Regions from separate parts of the Pseudomonas nunensis genome, predicted to be linked through region 2. Evidence: riboswitches for the same ligand, from Rfam matches in the RefSeq annotation. Region 2 holds a riboswitch; the other holds the start of a gene.

Region 1 (7,794 bases), 1.2 Mb from region 2:
CACCGTGATAAATCGCCGCCCCGCCCAACTCGACGCCCAGCGCGCCGGCACCGGCCGCCATCACCGGCCCGGCGTTCGGGCTGTCCCAGGTCGGGCCTTGAGTGCGCCAGCATTTCAATGCGAGTCGGGTTTTGCCTAGCAGCGCGTAGGTCAACGCCACCAGGCGTGCAGGAATGTAGTTGAGGACGTCGTCGATTTTCGCCGCCGCCCAGCCGAACCGTTCGAAGCGTTCGTTGCGATAACCCCACATGGCGTCGAGGGTGTTGCTCAGTCGATAGAGGACCACGCCCGGCGCACCGGCCACGGCAAACCAGAACAGTGCAGCGAATACCGCGTCGCTGCCGTTTTCCAGTACCGATTCGGTGGCGGCACGGGCGACTTCGGTTTTATCCAGTTCGCTGGTCTGGCGGCTCACCAGATAACCCACGCGTTTGCGCGCCTCATCCAGATCATCGCTGCGCAGGGCCTTGGCCACCGGCTCGACGTGCTCGCCAAGGCTGCGCATGCCGAGGGCGCAATACAGCGCCAGAATCTCGACCAGCCAGCCGACATAAGGCGCCCATGAAAGCGCCGTGGCCAGCAAGGTCAGTGGAATCACCGCGATCACCCACGCGGTGACGCCATGACTGCGCCAGCCACGGCCACCGGAATTGAATCGTTGCTCGATGCGATCGGCAAAACCACCGAACGCCACCAGCGGATGCCAGCGTTTGGGTTCACCCAGCAGCGCATCCAGCGCAACCGCGGCGACACTCAACAACGCCACACTCATTGACTCACTCCCCAAAAATTTTCATACAACATTTCACTGAGCGGACGCGCCTGCGCCCAGCCTTCGAGTACCAGCATCGGCGCCGGATAGAATTCCTTGACCGGGCCGAGGCAAAGGATTGCCAACGGCTTGGCACCGACGGGCAAACCCAACAGGTCCGCCAGGGCTTGCGGTTCGAACAGCGAGACCCAGCCCATTCCCAAGCCTTCAGCGCGAGACGCCAGCCACAGGTTCTGGATTGCGCAAGACAGCGACGCCATGTCCATTTCCGGCAAGGTGCGACGACCGAAGATGTGGCGTTCGCGATCATCCATCAGCGCGGCGACCAGTACTTCGGCGCAATCGTTGATGCCTTCGACCTTGAGCTTCATGAACTCGTCGGTGCGCTCGCCGAGGGCCTCGGCGGTGCGGATGCGTTCTTCTTCCACCAGTTGCTGGATCTGGCCGCGCAGGGCTTTATCGCTGATGCGGATGAAGCGCCAGGGCTGCATCAGGCCTACGCTGGGGGCCTGGTGTGCGGCTTCTAGCAGACGGCGCAGCAATTCGGGCTCGACGGTGCCGCCGCTGAAGTGGCGCATGTCGCGGCGTTCGGCGATGGCTCGGTAGACGGCCGCGCGTTCGTCCTCGGAGAAGGCGTTGTCGGTCATGGCCTCTTCGCGAGCAGGCTCGCTCCCACAGTGGACTGCGTTTCTTCAGGCATCCCACCTTCTAATGTGGGAGCGAGCCTGCTCGCGAAGGCGGCCTCAAGATCAGGCGCAAACAGCGCGGCAATCGCCGACGGATTCGACGGAAAATAAAAATGCACATAAGAGGCCGTCATCCGCCCCTCACGATAAACCGCCTCCGCCCCGCGCCCGCCGTTAGGGCTCAAGCCCCGAGCAATCGGCTCCAGCTCCGTGCTGGTCAACGAATGGTGATAGGTGTGCCCACGCAACAGGCCTTCCGGCAACTCGACCGCTTGCAACGCCAATGCCGCCAGACGCTTTTGCATCACCGCATCCCCGGCCAGCAACCCGACCAGTTCAGCGCGAGTACCTTCAACGTCAGTCAACGAATCGAGCAGATAAAGCATCCCGCCACATTCCGCCAGCAACGGTTTACCTGCGGCGTGATGCGCGCGAATCGCGGTCAGCATCGAGGTGTTTTGCGACAGCGCCACATGGTGCAGTTCGGGGTAACCACCGGGCAGATACAGGCTGTCAGCTTCGGGCAATTCGGTATCGCGAATCGGCGAGAAGAATGACAACTCGGCGCCCATCGCTCGCAGCAAATCGAGGCTGGCGCCGTAGGTGAAAGCGAACGCTTCGTCACGCGCCACGGCAATACGCACGCCCGCCAGCAACGGCTCGGCTTCGAGCACATCCGGAGCTGCGAATTCGACGGCCGGTGGCAACGCTACCTCGCAGCTGCTGGCCAACGCATCGGCTGCGGCGTCGAGGCGCAGATCGAGGTCGTTCAACTCGCTGGCCTGCACCAAGCCAAGGTGACGGCTCGGCAATTCGATCCCGGTTTCCCGGGACAGTGCGCCGTACCAGCGCAAGCCTTCAGTCAGGCTGCCTTCGAGCAATTGCGCGTGACGCAAAGTGCCGACGCGGTTGGCGAGGACGCCGGCAAACGGCAGGTCCGGCTGATACTTCGCCAATCCCAATGCCAACGCACCAAAGGTCTGGGCCATGGCGGTGCCGTCGATTACACCGAGTACCGGCACACCGAAGTGCCGCGCCAGGTCAGCGCTGGACGGCGTGCCGTCGAACAGGCCCATGACGCCTTCGATCAGAATCAGATCGGCTTCACCGGCGGCTTCCCACAACAGCCGACGACTTTCCTGCTCGCCGACCATCCACATGTCCAATTGATAAACCGGCGCACCGCTGGCGCGCTCGAGGATCATCGGGTCGAGGAAGTCCGGGCCGCATTTGAACACGCGCACCTTGCGCCCCTGATTGCGATGCAACCGGGCCAGCGCGGCGGTGACGGTGGTCTTGCCCTGACCGGAGGCCGGCGCGGCAATCAGTACCGCCGGGCAATGACGTATGCTTTTCATAAAATAGTATTCACAGCTCGACGCCTTTTTGCGCTTTGATCCCAGCCTGGAAAGCGTGCTTGATCACGTTCATTTCGGTGACGGTGTCGGCCAGTTCGATCATTTCCGGCTTGGCGCCGCGACCGGTGACGACGACATGTTGCATCGGCGGACGGGCCTGCAAATCGCTGAGCACTTGATCGAGATCGAGGTAACCGTGCTTGAGGGCGATGTTCAGCTCATCCAGCACCACCAGGCCGATCGACGGATCGCGCAGCAGTTCACGGGATACTTCCCAAGCGGCTTCGGCGGCAGCGATGTCGCGCTGACGGTCCTGGGTTTCCCAGGTGAAGCCCTCGCCCATCACATGAAAACGCACTTGCTCCGGGAAGCGCCGGAAGAACAGTTCCTCGCCAGTGCTGTTACGGCCCTTGATGAACTGCACCACACCGCACTGCATGCCATGGCCCATGGAGCGGGCGAGCATGCCGAAGGCCGAGCTGCTTTTGCCTTTGCCATTGCCGGTCAGCACCAACAGCAGGCCGCATTCGTTCGGCGAATTGGCGATGCGCTCGTCAATCACGGCTTTTTTTCGCAGCATGCGCGCCAGGTGGCGTTCGTCACGATCGGGGGTATCAGTCATGGGGGAGCTCTCCGTTGAGGCTGGATAACGGCGGGCAGGCACAAGAATAGACGGCAAAAAGCCTGGCATCGCCCACCGTGATGCCGCTGGATGGATCAGGCCGGTCTCCGGGCTCATGAGCGGTTTGCACCGGACTGCGCGCCTTCCCATGTCAGTCGACACAGTGGCTCAAGACGCAGCTTTCACTCATTTACCGTTGCGGGGGCAGCGCCGGGATCGTGGTTGTTCATCAATGAACAACGTCACTCACCGGCTTCCCTGTTTCACTCTGTCGACCACGGCCACAGAGCACCTGAAACAAGCCGCGAAGGTTAGAGGGTTGGGGGTGGAGCGTCAATTAAAGCCGGGACGCCACCGGGCGAATTTCTGCCGTCGATCAATTATCCGACGTCATTCTTGTGCCACACTCTGAGCAGTGATATCAAAGAGCCACAATCTCACAACACAATAATAAGGGTGAGCCACATGCAAGGCATGATCATCAGCAATCCGAAGCTGGAATTCCTGCGCCCGCTGCTGGAACGCTGGTTTGACTGTATCGACCGCTATAACGCTGTGCGCGGCGATAATGATGCACCGTACTGGTTCGACGAAAAAGCCAATATCAGCCTGCTTTCGGCCGCGGCCTGGATGGCGGAAATGGTCACGCTGCAACAGACGCCGACCCGCAAACAGACCGAAGAAGGCGAACGCAATGCTCGCGCCGATCTGTTGATCGCCGCCAGCGAAGCACGCGCTTACCTTCAGGCCACCCAGCGCTGGCCCAAGGTCAACAGCCTGAACCTGACACAAGCCTTGGTCGATATCACCGGCGACGCCAAGCGGATCAGCTACGCCAGCGACCTGAAACTCGGCTGCCTGTTCGTGGCTCCGCAAAAAGCCCAGCAAAGTGCCACCCCCGAAGAACTCCAGGACATGGTCGACGACTTGCAGAAGGAACACTCCTGCGCCGTGGCCTGGTATTTTCCCTACGCCTATCGCAAGTTGCGCAACGAATCCGGCCAGTATCACCCGGGCATTGCGGTGCTGTTCAAAGAGGCCCGTGGCTGATCGGTTGAACCATCGCGGCTGTTTGCTTCTCTAGATTAGATCAGTGCATTCATAGGGAAGATCAGCATGCGCAAACCCCAGCTCGTTCTCGTTATCGCACTCGCCGGAGGGCTTGTTGCCTGCGGCGAGACCTCCAGCCTGCAAGTCACGGACGGCACCGGTCCATCGCCCAAACTGCCAGAACCGAACAAAACCCTGATCCCGACGGTGAATATCGCCCCGGCGATCGGCTGGCCGGCTGGCGCCAAACCGACCCCGGCGGCGGGAACCCAAGTGGCGGCATTTGCTGAAAACCTCGATCACCCGCGCTGGCTCTACGTGCTGCCTAACGGTGATGTGCTGGTGGCGGAAACCAATGCTCCGCCCAAGCCTGACGACTCCACCGGCATTCGCGGCTGGGTGATGAAGAAAGTCATGGGCCGCGCCGGCGCCGGTGTTCCAAGCCCGAACCGGATTACACTGCTGCGGGACAAGGACCACGACGGTGTGGCCGAAACGCGTACGGTGTTCCTGGAAAATCTCAGCTCGCCCTTCGGCATGGCACTGGTCGGCAACGATCTGTACGTGGCCGACTCCGACAAGTTGATCCGTTTTCCGTACAAGGACGGCGAAACCTCCATCACCGCGCCAGCCACCAAAGTTGTCGATCTACCGGGCGGCACGCTGAATCACCATTGGACCAAAAACGTCATCGCCAGCAAGGACGGCAGCAAGCTGTACGTGACGGTGGGCTCCAACAGCAACGTCGGCGAAAACGGCCTGGATAAAGAAGAAGGTCGCGCGGCGATCTGGGAAGTGGACCGAGCCACCGGCAATCACCGGATCTTCGCCTCGGGCTTGCGCAACCCCAACGGCATGGGCTGGGAACCGAGCAGCGGCGCGTTGTGGACCTCGGTCAACGAGCGGGATGAGATCGGCAGCGACCTGGTGCCGGACTACATCACCTCAGTCAAAGACGGCGCGTTCTACGGCTGGCCGTTCAGCTATTACGGGCAGCACGTCGATGTGCGCGTCGAGCCGCAAAATCCGGAAATGGTCGCCAAGGCCATCGCCCCGGATTACGCCGTCGGCCCGCACACCGCTTCGCTGGGCTTCACCTTTGCCGAAGGCAGTAAACTGCCGGCACCGTTCACCAACGGCGCCTTCGTCGGCCAGCACGGCTCATGGAACCGCAAACCGCACAGCGGCTATAAAGTGATTTTCGTGCCGTTCACCGCAGGCAAGCCGACCGGGCAGCCCGTCGATGTGCTGACCGGGTTCCTGGATAAAGATGAAAACGCTTTGGGTCGGCCGGTGGGTGTGGTGATCGATCAGCAGGGAGGCTTGCTGGTGGCGGATGATGTGGGGAACAAGGTTTGGCGGGTTTCGGCGGCTAAATAAAACTCTTCCTGCCAACACCAAACCCAATGTGGGAGCGGGCTTGCTCGCGAAGAGGGTGTGTCATTCAACAATAATGTCGACTGACACATCGCTTTCGCGAGCAAGCCCGCTCCCACATTTATAAGCGTCAGCGTTTGCGGCAAAGCGTTAATCCATCGCCAATCGGCAGCAACGATAAATCCACTCTCGCATCATCCTTCAACGCTCGATTGAGCTTCTGAATCGCCCGCGTGTCGACGCTCTCGGGATTGCTCTCCAGCACCCGTCCGCTCCACAACGTGTTGTCGAATATCGCCAGACCACCCACCCGCAGCAAACGCAGGGCGTGCTCCAGATAACTCGGGTAGTTAGCCTTGTCAGCATCGATAAAGATCAGATCAAACACGCCCGGTTGTTCCAGCTGAGCGAGGGTTTCCAGCGCCGGCGCCAGACGCAAATCGATACGTTCGGCGAGCCCCGCTTCCTGCCAGTAACGCCACGCGATGGCGTTGTAGTCGCCGGGGATATCGCAACAGATCAACGAGCCGTCCTCCGGCAACGCCGCCGCCATGCACAAGGCGCTATAACCGGTGAAGGTGCCGATTTCCAGCAGACGCGTGGCGCCGGTGAGTTTGACCAGCAAGGCGAGGAACTGCCCCTGCTCAGGCGCCACTTGCCAGCGGGCCATGGGCAGCGTCTGGGTTTCATCGCGCAAGCGCTTGAGCAGCGACGTTTCCCTGAGGGAAACGTCGAGCAGGTATTGATACAGGGAATCGTCGAGATTGAGCGTGCGATTGGTCATCACAACCTCCGCGTAAAAACCTACTGATTACGCGCCAGATGCTCTGGTTGCAAGACGCGTTTGGCGCTCAGGTAGGCTTTCTGCCAATAGGCTTTGGAAAGGCTGTCGAGCTTCACCGTGCCGCCGGTGGCAGGCGCGTGAACAAAGCGGCCTTCACCGACGTAGATACCGGCATGGCTGACCTGGGAGCCGCCATTGGTGGCGAAGAAAATCAGGTCACCGGTTTGCAGGCCTTCCTTGCCGACATTGGCCGCTTGCATGCTGATCATTTCGCGGGTGGTGCGCGGCAGGGAAATGCCGGTGACGTCACGGTAGACGTAACCGATCAGGCCACTGCAATCGAATCCGGAATCTGGCGTATTGCCGCCCCAGCGATAGGGCGTGCCCACCAGGCCGAGGGCGCGAAACAACACGTCTTCCGCTTCAGGGGAGAATGCTTGGGCAGGGCCAAAAATAATCGGCGCTCGAACCACTGGCGCGGGCTGCGGCGGTGGCGTGCGGCTGGCGCAAGCGCTGAGCAGCGCTGCAAAGAGCATCAGGGTGAGGCGGGCCGACATCGTCATAAGCAGAGCATCCTGATCTGGCTGCGGCTTTTTTCTGCCGGAAAGACAGAAAAGAAAACCGCCTGCGCAGAGCACAGGCGGTTTGCCATCAATAATAGACAGGATTCTAGCGCTTATGCGCCAAACTTCAAGTAAGACTTTAAGTTCGCCTTACATAAAGTGTGCTTACTTGCGAGCGGTGACCACAGTCGGGGCCATCGCAAGTGCGCGCTTGGCTTCGATGAAGGTTTTGCTCCAGTAGCTGTCGCCCAGGCTATCGACTCGCACGCCACCGCTTTTGCGGCTGCTGGAGTGGATGAACTGGTCATCACCGAGGTAAATCCCGGCGTGACTGACACGACCGCGACGACCATTGGTGGCGAAGAACAGCAGATCACCGGGCTTGAGATTGTTGCGCGAAACCAGCGGGGCGTCCACGTTGATCATTTCGCGAGTGGAGCGCGGCAGGTTCATGCCGGCCTCTTCGCGGAACAGGTAGCCGATGAAGCCGCTGCAGTCGAAACCGGCTTCAGAGGTACCGCCGAAACGGTAACGAGTACCGATCAGGGACATGCCGCGTTCGAGGATGCTGTCAGCAAGGAC
Region 2 (7,794 bases):
AGCAGGCCATGCATTTCTGCGGGGCCGCAGGCGTCGAGGCGTGGGGCGACGACTTCGCGCAGGTTGTCGAGGATGGCATGCACTTCAACCCAGCCGGGATCCTGTGGGAGCGGGCTTGCTCGCGAATCGGTTGACCATTCAACATCGATGTCGATTGACCCACCGCTTTCGCGAGCAAGCCCGCTCCCACAGGGACCGAGATCGCCTGAAGTTTGCGTGATCAACTGTGCGGCAAACAACTCCAGCCGTTCACGGGTATCCCCCGCCGTGCGCCACGCTTCATCGCTGATCGATTGCAGTTCATCGGGACGCGGCCCAACCCAAGGTTCAGCCAACTCACAATCCAGCGGATCAAACCCTAACGCGAACGCCTTGGCCAACGCCCGCAGCAAACTCGACTGCGCGCCACGCCCATCGCCACGAGGAATCCGCAGCAGCGCCAGCAACGTATCAATGCGCAAGCGCCCGGTCGGCGACTCACCAAAAATATGCAGGCCATCGCGGATTTGCGATTCCTTCAAATCACACAGATACGTGTCCAGGCGCGGCAGCCAGATCGCCGCATCCGCATCGCTGTCGAGTTTTTCGTCGAGTTGCAGTTCGCGATCGATGTGGGTGTCGCGCACCAGTTGCAGGATGTCGCGCTGCAACTCCCGGGCGCGGCGTGGATCGAGCAGTTGGGCTTCGTAATACTCGTCTGCCAACAGCTCAAGGTTGCGCAGCGGGCCGTAGGTTTCGGCGCGGGTCAGCGGCGGCATCAGGTGATCGATGATCACCGCTTGGGTGCGGCGCTTGGCCTGGGCGCCCTCGCCCGGGTCGTTGACGATAAACGGATAGATGTTCGGCAGCGGCCCGAGCAACGCGTCCGGCCAGCAGTTTTCCGACAGCCCGACGCCCTTGCCCGGCAGCCATTCCAGATTGCCGTGCTTACCCACGTGGATCACGCCGTGGGGGCCATAGGTGTTGCGCAGCCAGAAGTAGAACGCCAGGTAGCCGTGAGGCGGCACCAGATCGGGATCGTGATACACCGCGCTCGGATCGATCTGATAACCCCTGGCCGGTTGAATGCCGACGAAGGTCAGGCCGAAGCGCAGCCCCGCAATCATCATGCGTCCGCCACGGAACATCGGATCGTTTTGCGGCGGGCCCCAACGCTCCAGCACCGCTTGGCGATTGGCCTCAGGCAACGCGTCGAACATAAGCAAATAGTCGTCCAGCGCCAGGCTTTGCATGCACGGGCGCTGGTCGAGGGTGTCGAGGTCATTGCTGATGCCGCCGAGCAGTTGCTGGATCAACGCGGTGCCGTTGTCCGGCAACTCGGCCGGCAGCGGATAGCCTTCTTTATACAGCGCACGCAGGATATTCAGCGCCGCAGCCGGGGTGTCGAGGCCGACGCCGTTGCCGATGCGACCATCGCGGGTCGGGTAGTTGGCGAGAATCAGCGCGATGCGTTTTTCGCCATTGGGCACCCGCGCCAGATCGATCCAGCGCCGCGCCAGTTCGGCGACGAAATCCATGCGCTCCGGTTGCGGCCGGTAGCAGACCACGTCGGACTGACTGCGCTCACTGCGCCAAGCCAGATCCTTGAAGCTGATCGGCCGGCTGATGATGCGCCCGTCGAGTTCCGGCAACGCGATGTGCATCGCCAGATCCCGTGGGCCGAGGCCTTGTTCGCTGGCGCGCCAGCCGGGTTCGTTGTCCTGGGCACAAATCGCCTGGATCACCGGGATATTGCGGCGAAACGGTCGCAAGTGCGGCGCTTCGGGGCTGGATTGGGCGAAACCGGTGGTGTTGAGAATCACCGATGCTTCCACTTCATCCAGCAGGTCCTCGACCACCGTCAGGCAGCCGGGCTCTTTCAAACTGGCCAGCGCAATCGGCAACGGGTTCAGCCCGGCCGCTTGCAAACGCTGACAGAAAACATCAATGAAAGCAGTGTTCGCCGCTTGCAAATGCGAGCGGTAAAACAGCACCGCCGCCACCGGTTGATCGGCCTGCCAGTCGGCTTGCCAATCACTCAGTTCAGCTGGGCTTTTTTGCGGATGGTAGATCGCGGTGCGTGGCAGAGTTTGCGGCTCAGCCCAGGCGTAGTCGCGACCCAGCCAGCGATTGGCCAGGCAACGGAAAAAATCCAGGGCATTGCCCATGCCGCCCTGACGCAAAAACTGCCAGAGTCGATCGCGGTCTTCCGCGCCCACGGTACTGAGGTCACTGAGCTCCGGGTCCGGGCGGTCATCGCCGGGCACCAGGATCAGTTGCACGCCGCGTTCAGACAGTTCGACCAGCCGCTCGACACCATAACGCCAATAAGCGATGCCGCCGTGCAGCGAGATCAGGATCACCTTGGCGTGGCGCAGCACTTCATCGACATACAAGTCCACCGACGCATGGTTCTGCACCTGCATCGGGTTGGCCAAGCGCACACTCGGGTAGTCGTCGGGCAATTGCTGCGCGGCTTCGGCGAGCAGCGCCAGGCTGGAATCGCCGCTGCAAAGGATCACCAGTTCGGCGGGGGTTTGTCCAAGGTCGGCAATGTTGTCATCCGACACGAAACCGCCGGGCTGGGTCCTGAGCAGGTGCATGGCTTAAACGCTGAGCGCGGCGCGCAGTTGCGCTTCGAGTTGAGCGGCGTCCAGTTCCTGGCCGATCAGCACCAGACGCGTGGTGCGCGCTTCTTCGGCGCCCCATTGGCGGTCGAAGTGCTTGTCGAAGCGCGTGCCCACGCCCTGGATCAGCAGGCGCATCGGCTTGTTCGGGATCGCCGCGAAACCCTTGACCCGCAGGATGCCGTGCTTGACCACCAGTTGAGTCAGCGCGTCCATCAGCAGGCTTTCGTCAGCTTGTGGCAGCTCGATCGAGATCGAATCGAAGGCGTCGTGATCGTGATCGTCTTCACCTTCGTGGTGATGATCGTGACGGCTGTGGCGGCTGTCGATGTGTTCTTCGGAGCCGGCGCCGAGACCGATCAGCACGTCGAGTGGCACGCGACCGCTGCTGGCTTCGATAACTTTAACGGCTGGCGGTAGTTCTTCGGCGACTTCCAGGCGCACGCGGGCCAGGTCTTCCGGGCTGATCAGGTCGGCCTTGTTGAGGATGACCAGGTCGGCGCTGGCCAGTTGGTCGGCGAACAATTCGTGCAGCGGCGATTCGTGGTCCAGGTTCGGATCGAGTTTGCGCTGGGCGTCGACTTGATCCGGGAACGCGGCGAACGTGCCAGCGGCTACGGCCGGGCTATCGACCACGGTGATGACCGCGTCAACCGTGCAGGCGCTGCGGATTTCCGGCCACTGGAAGGCTTGCACCAGTGGTTTTGGCAGGGCCAGGCCAGAGGTTTCGATGAGGATGTGGTCGAGGTCACCGCGACGCGCAACCAATTCGCGCATCACCGGGAAGAACTCTTCCTGGACCGTGCAGCACAGGCAGCCGTTGGCCAGTTCGTAGACGCGGCCGTTGGCCTCTTCTTCGGTGCAGCCGATGGAGCACTGCTTGAGGATTTCGCCGTCAATGCCCAGCTCGCCGAATTCGTTGACGATCACCGCGATGCGGCGACCCTGGGCGTTGTCGAGCATGTGCCGCAGCAAGGTGGTTTTGCCCGAGCCGAGGAAGCCGGTAACGATAGTGACGGGGAGTTTGGCCAGTGTTTTCATCGGATGCCCTTTGGCAAGGTGGCGGGCATACGGGACGACGACCGCAGCGATAAAGGCGCGGAAAATTTCGCCACCGGATCACCCCGCCCGGTTGTAGTGAGAATTCGTTTCGAGGCAGGTCTCCTGGCTGACGGTGTGCCGGTCGTTGGACTGGCGTTGGCTGCGCCTTCCCGCGAACCCTTTGGAGGGGTTTGCAGTGGCGTGGCAGCGAACATCACCGTTCACAGTTGCGGGGGCAGCCGCGGCATCGACCGCGTTCCCTTCTTAGCTTCGGCAAACGCCGAAGAACCTCGAAAGCGCAAGGCTACGCATGGTGTGGGGGCGGGTCAATGTTCTGCTGAGTTCTGTAGCGACTGTGATGACGCCTTCGCGAGCAAGCCCGCTCCCACATGGGAATGCGGTTACCTGTGGGAGCGGGCTTGCTCGCGAAGGGCGCGACTCGGTTTCCAACTGAGAACCCATGCCAATTGACTCCCCCGCCCCGCCCATGCTCTCCTACACGCCTTGTTACGGGTGCCCTTCACAGGGTGAAACGGGAAACCGGTGAATCATGTGCTTTACTCTAAAGCCATGTCAGTCCGGTGCTGCCCCCGCAACGGTAAGCGAGCGAAGAATCAGATCCACTGTGCCGGCAGTTCGGCATGGGAAGGTGATTCTTGCAGGTTTCGGCGCAAGCCTTGACCCCTCGTGAGCCCGGAGACCGGCCCGCAACACAAAGTGACCAGTACGATCACTGAATAACAAACCCGCGGTGGGCGGGCGCTGTTTGAACCTCTGCGCGCACGCTCGCAGGGGTTTGCATGCGCTCAATTCACCCGCTGACAGACCAGAGGGAAGCGCCATGTCGATCATCAGCAGCACCGACAGCAGTACCAAGAAAGCCACCGCCAGCACCACAACCACCCTGAGCCAACGCCTGACCGCCGCCGTTTGTGCGTCGATCCTTGGCGCGTGCCTGGTGTATTTCGCCGGTTTCTCGCACATCGAAGCGGTGCACAACGCCGCGCACGATACCCGTCACAGCTCCGCGTTCCCGTGCCATTGAGACCTGCCGACATGATCAAGCGTATCGCGCAAACCGCAGGTTTCACCGGGCTGCTGGCCGCCCTGCTGCTGACCCTGCTGCAGAGTTTCTGGGTCGCTCCGCTGATTCTCCAGGCGGAAACCTATGAAAAATCCGAGCCTGCCGCAGTAGTTGCTCACGAGCACGCCGATGGAGCCATGGCCGCACACACCCACGACGCCGAAGCCTGGGAGCCGGAAGACGGCTGGCAGCGCGTGTTGTCCACCACCGGCGGTAATCTGGTGGTCGCCGTCGGTTTCGCACTGATGCTCGCCGGTCTCTACACCCTGCGCGCCCCGACCAAAACTGCTCAGGGCCTGCTCTGGGGCCTGGCCGGTTACGCGACCTTCGTGCTGGCGCCGACCTTGGGCCTGCCGCCTGAATTGCCGGGCACTGCGGCTGCCGATCTGGCACAACGGCAGATCTGGTGGATCGGTACTGCAGCGTCCACCGCTGTCGGCATCGCGCTGATCGTGTTCAGCCGTCACTGGCTGATGAAGATCCTCGGCGTGGCGATTCTGGCGGTTCCGCACGTCATCGGCGCGCCGCAACCGGAAGTCCACTCGATGCTGGCCCCGGAAGCTCTGGAATCGCAGTTCAAAATCGCTTCGCAGTTGACCAACGTAGTGTTCTGGCTGGCCCTGGGCCTGATCAGCGCCTGGTTGTTCCGCCGCAAAAGCGATGGTCAATACCACGCATGACTGAACAAGGCACAGCGCCGACTTTAGTGGTCGGCCTGGGCTGCCAGCGCGGCTGCCCCGCCAGCACATTGCGGGCGCTGCTCGATCAGGCACTGCAGGCGCATCACATCGAACTTCGCCAGATCAAGGCCTTGGCCAGCATCGACCTGAAGCGTGATGAACCGGGCCTGATCGAGTTAGCCGCGCAGCTGGGGCTGCAGGTGATGTATTTCAGCAGTGAGCAATTGGCCGGTTACCAATTGCAACTGAGCCATCAATCGCAGATCGCGTTTGAACGCACCGGCTGCTACGGCGTCGCGGAAAGCGCCGCCCTGGCCCTGGCTGAACACCTGGCCCAGGCACCGGCGAAGCTGCTGATTTCCCGACAAAAATATGCCCAGGCCACCCTCGCATTGGCCAGTGCTGCATAAAATCCCCGATAATCCCTGCCTCGATCATGAGCAATCTTCATCTGAAGCCTTGCCCAGCCCCTTTTTTCCATAGGAACTGACGATGACCGTCTACTTCATTGGCGCAGGTCCCGGCGACCCGGAACTGATCACCGTCAAGGGCCAACGGCTGATTCGCAGCTGCCCGGTGATCATCTACGCCGGCTCCCTGGTGCCGGTCGCGGTGCTCGAAGGCCACCAGGCGCAAACGCTGGTCAACAGCGCCGAGCTGCACCTGGAACAGATCATCGAACTGATCAAGACCGCCCACGGCAACGGTCAGGATGTCGCGCGGGTGCATTCCGGTGATCCGAGTCTGTATGGCGCGATTGGCGAGCAGATTCGCTACCTGCGAGAGCTGGGTATTCCGTTTGAAATCATCCCTGGCGTCACGGCGACAGCGGCTTGTGCGGCGTTGCTGGGAGCGGAGTTGACGTTACCCGATATCTCGCAAAGCGTGATTCTGACTCGCTATGCCGACAAGACCGCGATGCCGGCCGGTGAAGAACTGGGCAGTTTGGCGCAGCACGGGGCGACCATGGCGATTCATCTGGGGGTCAATCATTTGGAGAAGATTCTGGCCGAGTTGCTGCCGCATTACGGCGCGGACTGCCCGATTGCGGTGATTCACCGGGCGACGTGGCCGGATCAGGATTGGGTGGTCGGGACTTTGGCGGATATCGCCGGGAAGGTTGAGGCCAAGGGGTTTCGGCGCACGGCGTTGATTCTGGTGGGTCGGGTGTTGGGAAGCGATCACTTTAGCGAGTCGTCGCTTTACCGCGCGGGGCATGCGCATCTTTACAGGCCCTGAAGCACTTGTGGCGAGGGGGCTTGCCCCCGTCCGGGGGCGAAGCCGTCGCAAAACCTGCATGCAAGGTATGCCTGAAAAATGCAGGGGCCGCTTCGCAGCCCAACGGGGGCAAGCCCCCTCGCCACAGGTAACTGTTCACGTATAAAAAAACGGCACTCACGGGTGCCGTTTTTTTTATGCCGCAGCGAACACCTTAGTAGTAGGCGTTTTCTTTCTGCGTGTGGTCGGTCACATCGCGAACGCCCTTGAGCTCCGGAACGCGCTCGAGCAAGGTGCGCTCGATGCCTTCACGCAAGGTCACGTCTGCCTGGCCGCAGCCCTGGCAACCGCCGCCGAACTTCAGCACGGCAATGCCGTCCTCGACCACATCGATCAGGCTGACCTGACCGCCGTGGCTCGCGAGCCCCGGGTTGATCTCGGTTTGCAGGTAGTAGTTGATGCGCTCGTTGACCGGGCTGTCGGCGTTGACCATCGGGACTTTGGCGTTTGGCGCCTTGATGGTCAGCTGGCCGCCCATGCGGTCGGTGGCGTAGTCGACTACCGCGTCGTCCAGGAAAGCTTCGCTGAACGAATCGATGTACGCGGTGAAGCTTTTGAGCCCCAACGCGGTGTCTTCAGGTTTTTCTTCGCCCGGCTTGCAGTAGGCAATGCAGGTTTCGGCGTACTGGGTGCCAGGCTGGGTGATGAAGACGCGGATGCCGATGCCTGGGGTGTTCTGCTTGGAGAGCAGATCAGCCAGATAATCGTGGGCGGCGTCAGTGATGGTAATAGCGGTCATGGAAACTCCTCGCAGGCTTGGGCGCAGTTTACGCCAATCATCGCGCCGCACAAAGTCCTAGTATTTTTGTCGGGAAAGCGCCAGCGCGGGTTGAGTAACCGTTTCGCCGTCAATCCGTGCTTTAAGCCACCGATAGCTGCGTTTTTCCACCCATTCGTAACTGGCCCAGGACGCCAGACCGATAGTCGCCGCGCAAACGCCGAACATCACGTAGGGATTCACGCCATAGCGCTGTGCGACAAATCCCCCGGCGGACAGCACCAGCACATGCATCAGGTACACCGAGTAGGAACAATTACCCAGCAGCTCGAACACCCGGTTGTTCTCGAAAAAACGCTCCAGCGCGATGCACGCGATTACCAGCAC

Evidence for each region. Region 2 has a riboswitch for cobalamin ahead of NK667_RS13110 (CbtB domain-containing protein). Riboswitches for the same ligand answer to the same signal wherever they lie in the genome.
Region 1: linked by a shared signal. The riboswitch ahead of cobO (cob(I)yrinic acid a,c-diamide adenosyltransferase) and the one ahead of NK667_RS13110 (CbtB domain-containing protein) in region 2 are both predicted to bind cobalamin.

What each region holds. Positions count from the first base shown of each region.
Region 1 covers NZ_CP101125.1:4,294,942-4,302,735, forward strand. The annotation lists gene cbiB (adenosylcobinamide-phosphate synthase CbiB) at 1-772, opposite strand, end outside; gene bluB (5,6-dimethylbenzimidazole synthase) at 769-1,419, opposite strand; gene NK667_RS18720 (cobyrinic acid a,c-diamide synthase CobB) at 1,416-2,816, opposite strand; gene cobO (cob(I)yrinic acid a,c-diamide adenosyltransferase) at 2,827-3,438, opposite strand; cobalamin riboswitch at 3,520-3,749, opposite strand; gene NK667_RS18730 (hypothetical protein) at 3,904-4,488, shown strand; gene NK667_RS18735 (PQQ-dependent sugar dehydrogenase) at 4,555-5,868, shown strand; gene NK667_RS18740 (O-methyltransferase) at 5,996-6,649, opposite strand; gene NK667_RS18745 (C40 family peptidase) at 6,670-7,212, opposite strand; gene NK667_RS18750 (C40 family peptidase) at 7,378-7,794, opposite strand, start outside.
Region 2 covers NZ_CP101125.1:3,065,134-3,072,927, forward strand. The annotation lists gene cobN (cobaltochelatase subunit CobN) at 1-2,582, opposite strand, end outside; gene cobW (cobalamin biosynthesis protein CobW) at 2,586-3,647, opposite strand; cobalamin riboswitch at 3,744-3,955, opposite strand; cobalamin riboswitch at 4,142-4,370, shown strand; gene NK667_RS13110 (CbtB domain-containing protein) at 4,489-4,692, shown strand; gene NK667_RS13115 (CbtA family protein) at 4,704-5,411, shown strand; gene NK667_RS13120 (cobalamin biosynthesis protein) at 5,408-5,821, shown strand; gene cobM (precorrin-4 C(11)-methyltransferase) at 5,904-6,650, shown strand; gene nfuA (Fe-S biogenesis protein NfuA) at 6,844-7,428, opposite strand; gene NK667_RS13135 (acyltransferase family protein) at 7,486-7,794, opposite strand, start outside.